DNA from 3 places in the Rhodococcus mengyinensis genome. Region 3 is predicted to be linked to each of the others. Evidence: riboswitches for the same ligand, from Rfam matches in the RefSeq annotation. Region 3 holds a riboswitch; each other region holds the start of a gene.
What was found. A riboswitch is a leader RNA that binds a small molecule or an ion and turns the genes downstream of it on or off. The one in region 3 is predicted to bind cobalamin.
Positions count from the first base shown of each region.

Region 1: another riboswitch for cobalamin. It lies ahead of ACNJ7E_RS15530 (CbtB domain-containing protein); the one in region 3 lies ahead of ACNJ7E_RS28690 (ABC transporter substrate-binding protein).
Region 2: another riboswitch for cobalamin. It lies ahead of cobN (cobaltochelatase subunit CobN); the one in region 3 lies ahead of ACNJ7E_RS28690 (ABC transporter substrate-binding protein).

Region 1 is NZ_JBLWIT010000084.1:35,003-38,254, forward strand. It holds gene ACNJ7E_RS15520 (alpha/beta fold hydrolase) at 1-641, opposite strand, end outside; gene ACNJ7E_RS15525 (antibiotic biosynthesis monooxygenase family protein) at 674-988, shown strand; cobalamin riboswitch at 1,040-1,172, shown strand; gene ACNJ7E_RS15530 (CbtB domain-containing protein) at 1,196-1,390, shown strand; gene ACNJ7E_RS15535 (CbtA family protein) at 1,381-2,175, shown strand; gene ACNJ7E_RS15540 (DUF5996 family protein) at 2,187-3,128, opposite strand.
Region 2 is NZ_JBLWIT010000131.1:29,201-32,452, forward strand. It holds gene cobN (cobaltochelatase subunit CobN) at 1-1,924, opposite strand, end outside; cobalamin riboswitch at 1,981-2,123, opposite strand; gene cobG (precorrin-3B synthase) at 2,130-3,252, shown strand, end outside.
Region 3 is NZ_JBLWIT010000125.1:63,589-66,840, reverse strand. It holds gene ACNJ7E_RS28695 (MMPL family transporter) at 1-1,154, opposite strand, end outside; cobalamin riboswitch at 1,250-1,388, shown strand; gene ACNJ7E_RS28690 (ABC transporter substrate-binding protein) at 1,484-2,491, shown strand; gene ACNJ7E_RS28685 (FecCD family ABC transporter permease) at 2,488-3,252, shown strand, end outside.

The DNA of each region.
Region 1 (3,252 bases), on a different contig from region 3:
TCCGCCATGGTCCGCATCTGACCGTCGGGGGTGATCGTGAACTCCCCTTCGATCAGCAGGGCCGGAACGGTGATCGACGCCCACTGGTCCCAGAAGTGCCTGCCACCCCACTCCTCGGAGATGTCACGGAACGTGTCGACGTCCCCGTGCAGATACCAGCCGTCGGCGCGTTTCTCGAACGAGTCCAGGAAGTACTGTCCGGCAACCGGACCGAAGAACTCGAAGAGGTCCTCCCGCGTCGCGAACGGCTGTGGCCATTTCGAGATCATCGCCGCCCAGTCCGCGGCGGTCCGGCCCCGGAAGTCGGGGGCCATGTCTTCGAGCACAAGCGCCGACACCTTCGCGGGGTGTTCGGCCGCCAGGCACCACGCGTGCAGGGCGCCCATCGAATGGCCGATCACCACCCACGGCTCGGCGAAGGGCGCGAGTGCGGCGGCGAGGTCTTCCACGAACGCTTCCGTCGTCAACCGCGACGGTGCGGGCCTGCCGTGACCTGCGGCGTCGAACGTGAAGACGTGGCCGTGCTCACGCAACCACGGCACGTGCCGCCCCCAGGTCCGCGCGCTGCCCATCAGCCCGTGCAGTAGCAGAATCGGCTGTCCCGTTCCACCCTCGTCGTGCAACGCACTCTCACCTGCCACCCCTCCGACGCTAGCGGAGTAATCTCGCCCGCATGGCAGTGGTGAAGATCAACGCAATCGAAATCCCCGAGGGTGCAGGCCCCGAACTCGAGAAGCGCTTCGCAGCGCGCGCGCACGCCGTGGAGAACTCCCCCGGCTTCCTCGGATTCCAGCTTCTGCGCCCCGTCAAGGGCGAGAACCGCTACTTCGTCGTCACCCAGTGGGAGAGCGAAGAGGCATTCGCGGCGTGGCGCGACGGTCCGGCCAGAGAAGCGCACGCGGGTGAGCAGAAGAAGCCGGTGGCGTCCGGAGCTTCGCTGCTCGAGTTCGAGGTCGTTCTCGACGTCGCGGCAGCGAACAAGGGCTGAGAGACTGGGCCGAGCGGGAGGATTGACACGACGGCCCGCCGGGTGCAAAAGTTCGCAGGACAAAGCGATGGTTCGGCAGGAATCCGGTGCAATCCCGGAGCGGTCGCGCCACTGTAAATCGGAGTAGTCCTTCACGGGAGCCACCTCGACAGCCAGATACTGCGGCCATCGCCTGGACCTAGGGGACGCGAAATCCCAGGAGGAACTATGGCACTCGCCTACGCACCCGGCTCGTCGGTCGACACGACCCGTCTCGCCGTCATCTCTTTCGCGATCGTTCTGTTCGCGATGCTCGCTCTTTACCTCGTTGGTTTCGACCAGGGCGCGATTTCGCGCAGTGGCATGTACATGCATGAACTGATGCACGACGGCCGCCACCTCCTGGGTCTGCCATGCCACTGACCGATTCCTTCGCGAAACTCCTCATCCGCGGTCTGCTGGCCGGCCTGATCGCAGGCATCCTGGCCGGTGGTGTCGCGTTCGTCCTCGGTGAGTCGCACATCGATGCGGCCATCGCGATCGAAGAGTCGAACAGCGCTGCCGAAGCCGAAGTCCACTCGCACGACGCCACTCAGGCAGCCGAGCCGGCCGGGCACTCGCACGACGAGGAAGACGCACTGGTCAGCCGTGACGGACAGCGCTTCGGGCTGTTCCTCGCCACGTCCCTCGCGGGCCTGGCTCTGGGAGCGATCTTCGCCGTCGTCGCGAATTACGCACGTCGAGTGACGATGCTGTCGGGACCGTTGCTCGGTCTGACATTGGCCACATTGGGCTGGTTGGCAATCGAGGCGGTGCCGTTCTTCAAGTACCCCGCCAACCCGCCGGCTGTCGGAGACCCCGAAACGATCACTCAGCGCACCTGGCTGTGGCTCGCCGCCGTCGTCCTGGGTCTGCTCGCGGTGGTGGCCTCCGTCTTCGCGGCGAAGGCCGTCGCAGCGCAGGAATTCCTGTCGGTGCGAATCGCGGCGCCGGTTCTCGCCTTCCTCGTGGTGGTGACCATCGGCTACCTCGTGCTGCCCACCGTCAACGAAGTGGGCGACGACTTCCCCGCAGTGCTGCTGTGGCAGTTCCGGCTGTCGTCCCTCGCGACGCAGGCCACGTTGTGGCTGGTTCTCGGACTGGCATTCGCGTTCCTCACGGAGCGCGCCACCCGGGCCACGGCGCCCGCGCCGGCGAACGCCGCCTGACCCACAGGGCGTCAGCGGGATTTGTCCCATCGGGCCGGGTCCGCCTCCAGGGCGGCCCGGTCCCAGGCACCCCGCTCGGCGGCCGCGTCGTACGTGCTGTGCAGGAACTTCAGCAGTGCGGCATCGGGATCGTCTGCGGTGCGGACGGTCTCGTACGGCAGCAGGAACTGCCCGTTCTCCTTGCTGTAGAACGCTCCGTCGGGCCCGACCGGGTAGTCGGCGAACCCGTCCGGCTCCGGGTAGGCGTACGCGTAGAACGCACCTTCGACCCCACCGCCGGGCCAGAAACCGCAACTGCTCAGCTCGTGCGAGTACCCCTCGACCATCACCCAATCTCCGCAGTTCGGCGCTCCCCCAGGGTGAGTCGGTGCTGTTCGTCCGGAGAACCGCGTACAGGCCAGGTCGAGCGCACCCCAGAAGAAGTGCACGGGACTGACCTTCCCGATGAAATGGGAACGGAACTCGTGCAGGACGCGGTCGGCCTGCACAAGCTGCCGCCAGAACTGGTGCACCGACTCACCGTCGTACGAACAGTGCTGCGTGTCCTCCGCGAACGGGACGGCGGGGTCCACCTCGTTGGGCCGGGCCAGAATGGTCGTCGCCACACCCAGCTCGGCCAGCGTGTCCATCGTCTCCGCATAGAAATCGGCCACCGACTTCGGTTCGAGGGCAACCGTCCCGGTACCGCCCGTGCTGGTGCGGATCATCAGTCGATGATCGGCGAAGTCGAATTCGATGTCGAAACAGTCGGTGCCGTACGGAATCGTCGACGTCGTGAGACCGCGGGGGCTCACGTACAGCGGGACCTGCCACCAGTGGTTGATCAGCGGTGCGTGGGCCAAGCGGATCTTCCCGACGATCTGAGTCCACATGTGCAGGGTGTTCCGCGTCGACGTCCAGTCGTCCACCTTCAACGCCGGCCACGCATCTCCGGATCGTGTCTGCTCACGCACAGTGCCTCCCTGCCGACGACGTGCATTTCAATGTGCCCCTCGTGCGGGGTGATGGCAAGCGTGTCGCACCGATACCCGGGTAGGGGTGGACTCCACTCTCCGGGGTGATGTGCCGCGACGTCGC
Region 2 (3,252 bases), on a different contig from region 3:
GCCGTTCCTCGAGTCCGAGGTCGTGATCCATCTTGGCGGCACGCATCAGCGTCCAGATCTGCTGGCGAATGGCAGGCAGCTTGGACGGGTCGAGCGCGGAGATGTTCGAGTGCTCGTCGAGGAGCTGCTCGAGTCGTGAGATGTCGCCGTAGCTCTCGGCGCGGGCCATCGGCGGGATCAGGTGATCGACGAGCGTCGCATGGGCGCGGCGCTTGGCCTGCGTGCCCTCGCCCGGATCGTTGACCAGGAACGGGTAGATCAGCGGCAGGTCGCCCAGCGCGGCGTCGGTGCCGCACGACGCGGACATGCCGAGCGTCTTGCCGGGCAGCCATTCGAGGTTTCCGTGCTTGCCGAGGTGGACGACCGCGTCGGCGCCGAAACCGCCGGCGGCGGTTTCCGCGGCGATCCACCGGTAGGCGGCGAGGTAGTGGTGGCTCGGTGGCAGGTCCGGATCGTGGTAGATCGCGACCGGCTTCTCCCCGAACCCGCGCGGCGGCTGCACCATCAGCACGAGATTCCCGAACTGCATTGCGGCGATCACGATTTCACCGGCAGGATCCTGCGAGCGGTCGACGTACAGTTCGCCCGGCGCCGGTCCCCAGTGCTCCTCGACGCCCTCGCGCAGTTCCGCGGGCAGCGCCGAGAACCACTCGCGGTAGCGGGCGGCGGAGATCCGGATCGGGTTGCCCTCGAGCTGCTCCGCGGTCAGCCAGTCCGGGTCCTGTCCGCCGGCGGCGATGAGGGCATGGATCAGCGCGTCGCCGTCCTGGGCGGCGAGACCCGGCACGGAATCCGGCCCGTCCGCCGGGCCGAGGTCGTATCCGGCGGTCCGCATCTCGGTGAGCAACCGGATCGCACTGGCCGGGGTGTCGAGACCGACGGCGTTGCCGATGCGGGCGTGCTTCGTCGGATACGCCGACAGCATCAGAGCGATCCGGCGGTCGGATGCGGGGATGTGCCGGAGTCGGGCGTGCCGGACGGCGATGCCCGCCACCCGGGAGGCGCGCTCGGCGTCCGGAACGTAGGTGGAGAGACCGTCGGCGTCGATCTCCTTGAACGAGAACGGCACCGTGATCAGCCGACCGTCGAACTCGGGGACCGCGACCTGGGTGGCGACGTCGAGCGGCGACAATCCGTCGTCGTTGGACTCCCACGACTCACGGCTGCTGGTCAGGCACAGACCCTGCAGGATCGGCACGTCCAGCGCGGCCAGCGCGGCGACGTCCCACGCCTCGTCGTCGCCACCTGCCGAGACCCCGGCCGGCTTGGTGCCGCCGGCGGCGAGCACGGTGACCACCATCGCGTCCGCCCGGCGCAAAGTGTTCAGCAACTCCGGTTCGGCGGTGCGCAGCGACGCGCAGAAGATCGGCAGCGGGGTGCCGCCCGCCGCGTCGACGGCGTCGCACAGCGCCTCGATGTAGCGGGTGTTCCCGGCCAGGTGCTGGGCGCGGTAGTAGAGAACGGCGATCGTGGGGCGCTCCGGGTTCGCAGCGGGAGCGAACGGCGCGACGCCCCAGCTCGGCAGGTGGATCGGCGCCTCGAAACCGTGACCGGTCAGCAGCACGGTGTCCGACAGGAAGTGGTGCAGTTGGGCGAGGTTGTCGGCGCCGCCCTCGGCGAGATAGTTGTGCGCCTCCGCCGACACACCGGCGGTGACCGTCGAGCACTCCATCAGCTCGGCGTCCGGGGCGTGCTCGCCGCCGAGGACCACCACGGGCAGTCCGCTGGCCAGGACCGCGTCGAGGCCCTCTTCCCACGCCCGGCGGCCGCCGAGGATGCGCACCACGACCAGGTCGGCGCCGTCGAGCAGTCCCGGCAGATCCTCCTCGACCAGCAGCCGTGCCGGGTTGGCCCAGCGGTAGTCCGCCCCGCTGGCGCGTGCGCTGAGCAGGTCGGTGTCGGAGGTGGAGAGCAGCAGGATCACGTGTGGAGCCTTCCTGGGGGTGTCGCGCCCCGTGGCAGTGGTTCTGTGCGGAACCGTAGGTCGGAGGACGGCAGGTGAGGGTCTGGCTCGCCCACCGGTTTCGGCGAGCTCACAGTGGCGCGACCGCGCCGGATTTTCACCGGCTTCCTCTCCTGCTGTCGCAAGTGCTGGAGATGCTACCCGGGGCCGGACGTAACCTGGGACCATGGTCGACTCCCGTTCCCGCCCCGATGCATGCCCCGGCGCGCTGCAGGTCCACCAGGCCGCGGACGGTGCGCTCGCGCGGGTGCGCCTTCCCGGAGGTGTGCTGACCTCCCCCCAGCTGCAGACCCTCGCGGAATCGGCCCGCGACCTCGGGAACGGCGAGATCGAACTGACCTCCCGCGGCAACGCGCAACTGCGGGCGGTCCGCGACCCGCGGGAGTTCGCCCGGCGCCTCGCCGACGCAGGTCTCCTGCCGTCGGAGACGCACGAGCGGGTCCGCAACATCCTCGTCTCGCCGCTGACCGGCCGGATCGGTGGTCTCGCGGATCTGCGGGATCTGGTCGACGAACTCGACCGGACGTTGTGCGCGGACTCCGCGTTGGCAGACCTCCCCGGCCGCACCCTGTTCACTCTCGACGACGGGCGCGGCGACGTGTCGGCGCTCGGCGGCGATTTCGGCGTCCATGCGGTCAGCGAGACGGAGGTCGCCCTGGTTCTCGCCGGTCGCGACAGCGGCGCCCGGATCACGACGACGGAATCGGTGGCGGTGCTCCTCGACGCCGCCCGCGTCTTCCTGGAATTGCGCGATCAGCACTGGCGGCTGTCCGAGATCGCCGACGGGGTCGAACGGATCCTGTCGGCATTGACGCTCGCACCGACCGCCGACCCGGTGAGCGGGTTCGACGAGCATCGGGCACCGATCGGATGGCTGGACCAACCGGACGGCAACGTGACCCTCGGCGGCGGTCTCGCGTTCGGGATCCTCGACGCCCGGCTGGCCGAGTTCCTCGCCGCCGTCGAGAAGCCGGTGATCGTCACGCCGTGGAAATCGGTGCTGCTGTGCGATCTCGACGAGTGGTCCGCCGAGCAGGTCGTCCGGGTCCTCGCCCCGATGGGCCTGATCTTCGACGAGAACTCCCCCTGGCTGAACGTCAGTGCCTGCACCGGGCAGCCCGGATGCGAGAGGGCGCTCGCCGACGTGCGGTCCGACGCGCGGGATGCCGTCGCGCGCGGCGAACTCCCGGTGGAGGGCCGGCAGCACTGGTCGGGCTGCGAGCGGTGCTGCGGGCGACCCAAGGGGGAGGTCGCCGACGTCGTCGCCACGGAGACGGGTTACCGGGTGG
Region 3 (3,252 bases):
AGCAGGGGCGAGGCGAGGACCATCAACCCCGCGACGATGCCGACCGCGATGGCGACCGGCCGCCGCATCACCCAGGTGACGACGGAGCCCCAGAACTTGCGGGCGCGAACCTCCCCGCGCCGCGCCGCATCCTTGCGCCAGGTCAGTGCGTTGATGCGATGACCCAGGATCGCGAGCAGCGCCGGGACCGCGGTGAGCGATAGCAGCGCCGCGCTCGCGACCGCGGCCATCGCACCGAACCCGAGCGACTTGATCACGTCCTGCGGAAACACGAGCATGCCCGAGAACGCGCACACGAGAAGCAGACCGGAGAACAGCACGGTGCGGCCCGCGGTCAGGACGGTGCGCCGGGTCGCCTCCGCGACGTCGGCGCCGGACTCCAGTTCCTCGCGGAAACGTCCGACGATGAACAGGCCGTAGTCGATCGCGAGCCCCAGGCCGAGCAGGGACGCCACGTTGATCGCGAACGAACTGACGTCGGTGAACAGGGTCAGCAGACGCAGGGTGGCCAGGGCGCTGAAGATCGAGAGCAGCCCGACGAACACCGGAACGGCCGCGGCCACCAGACCGCCGAAGATGAAGACCAGCAACACGAGAGTGATCGGGAGCGCGATCGCCTCGGCCAGCACCAGGTCCTGTTGCAGCCGGTTGTTGAACGCCACACCCACCACCGAATTGCCCGCGAACTCGGTGTCGATGCCCTCCACCTCGAGCTTCGGCAACAGGTCGTCGAACGTGGCGGCGGTGATCCCGGCGTCGGGGTCGACGGTGATCGCGGCCGACGCCTTGGTGCCGTCCTCCGACACCATCAGCTGCTTTCTCGCCGCGTCCGCGGTCCAGTACGAGGTCACCGAGTACGTCGGCACCTCGGCGGCGAACCGGTCGAGACTCGCGGTGACCTCGGGGCCGATGTCGTCCAGGGTCTTCCCCTCGGGTGCCGTGTAGATGGCGATGATGTCCGGCGTCTGCGGACCCAGGTTGTCCTGGACGATCCGGGCCACTTCGGCGGATTCGCTACCGGGATCGGTGAACCCGCCCGAGCTGAGTTTCGCGAAGACACCGGTGCCCCACACGCCGCTCACCAGAACGGCGACGACGGCGAGGCTCAGGACCCACCATTTGCGTGAAACAACGGTCGAGGCCCAACGTGTCATGCGTCATCTCCGGCGTGTCTGGGGCGGGCAGCTGCGACTGCCGACTGTAGTGCGGATCGGGGTGTCACCGGCGGGGGTGTGACGCGGCTCCCGGCAAATCGTGCATACTCGGCATCGCACTTGCAGCCACACGCACGGGGGAAGCCGGTCCGAATCCGGCGCTGACCCGCAACGGTAGGCCACCAGATCATTTCGGTGGCGAGCCCGATTACCCGACGTGGGGTGTGCGACATCCTTTTCGTCGTGGTCTACGAAGCGGAGTCCTGCAGGCGCCGCACCGGGCGTCTGCTGACTTCTCATTCGTGGCTCTGAGCCGCAATGAGGTTTACATGCACGGTCAGTTGTTCAGAAGTACCGGTCTGGTCACGCTCGCGGTGGCCGCGCTGGTGGCCGCGCTGGTGGTCGCCGGGTGTTCGCGCGGGGAGTCCGTGGGGCAGACCGCTTCCGCAGAATCCTTCGCCGAGCCGGTGTCCGTCACCAACTGCGATCGAACGGAGACGTTCGACGCCCCGCCCCAGCGCATCGTCAGCATGAACGATCACGTCACCGAGGTGCTGATCGAGATGGGGGCCGGCGACCGCATCGTCGGCACAGGGTACGGCGACGCGACCCCGCTGCCCGAGTTCGCGGACGCCTTCGCGAAGATCCCGAAACTCGCGAAGGAATACCCGACCCGGGAGCAGATCCTCGACCTCGACCCCGACCTGGTGGTCGGCGGAATGCGGAGCGCGTTCGACGAGAAGGAGGGGCGGTCGCGCGAATCCCTTGGCGACCAGGGCATTCCCACCTTCCTGTTCTCCGAGTACTGCGGGCAGGGCTTCCCGGACATCGGTCTGCTGCGCAGCGACTACCAGCAGCTCGGCGAGATCCTCGGAGACCCCGACCGGGCGCGGGCGATCACCGACCGGGTGACGTCCGGGTTGCAGGCCGTGCGCGACGAGATCGCGGGCGCCGCCCCGGTTCCGACGTTCTTCTACGATTCCGGCGAGGACGTCCCGCTGACGATCGGCGGTGTGGGAGTCGGCCAGCTCATCGCGGACCACGCGGGTGCGGCCAACCTCTTCGCCGAAGGGGAGAAGCCGTATTCGAAGTCCACCTGGGAGATCATCGGTGAACGCGTCCCGGAGGCGATCGTCGTCCTCGACTACGGCACGACGAGTGCGCAGGCGAAGATCGACTTCCTGAAGTCGCACCCGATCATGTCGACGACACCCGCCGTGAAGGCCGGCCGCTTCGTGGTGGTGCCGCTCGACGACTTCTTCGAGAGCCCGCGCCTGGTGCGGTCGGTGGAGACGATCGCGCGGGCACTTCATCCGGACGACGTCGGCGCGCGATGACTGTCACCGCAGAACGTGCGGCACCACCGGCGCAGGCACCACACCCGGCCCGCGCACGCCTCGGTTTCGCGGGCCTGACGGTGCTGCTCGTGCTGACAACCCTGTTCGTCGTCGGCCTCGCGGTGTCGTTCGGTTCCGTGCGCATCCCGGTCGGCGACGTGTGGGCGATCGTCGCGCACCGCGTGGCCCCCGGCGCATTCGAGTCCTGGTGGTCACAGGCGCGGGAGTCGATCGTCCTCGACTCCCGGCTGCCGCGGGCGCTGACCGCGGCGACCGTCGGTGCGGCGCTGGCCCTCGCAGGCGCCGTGGCGCAGGCGGTGACCCGCAATCCGCTGGCCGATCCCTATCTGCTCGGCGTGTCCTCGGGTGCCGGTTTCGGCGTGGTGGTGGTGACGGTGCTCGGGCTCGGGGTGGGAGCGCTGGGCGCGTTCACCGTTCCCGTCGCGGCGTTCCTGGGCGCGATGGTGCCGCTGTTCCTGTCGCTGGCGATCGGCGGACGGTATCCGCAGCCGACGGCCGTCATCCTCGTGGGCGTCGCGTCGGCGCAGGTGTTCTCGGCTCTCATCACGTTCTCGATTCTGGTCGTCGCGGACGAGCATCAACTGAGTTCGGTGATGTACTGGCTGGCGGGCGGTTTCGGCGACTCGCGCTGGTCGACGGCGATCTTCCCGGCCGTGGCACTCGCGACGGTCGGGGCCGCGATGATGCTGAGCGCGAGCCGCATCGACCTGCTGCAGGCGGGAGACGACGGCGCCGCCGCC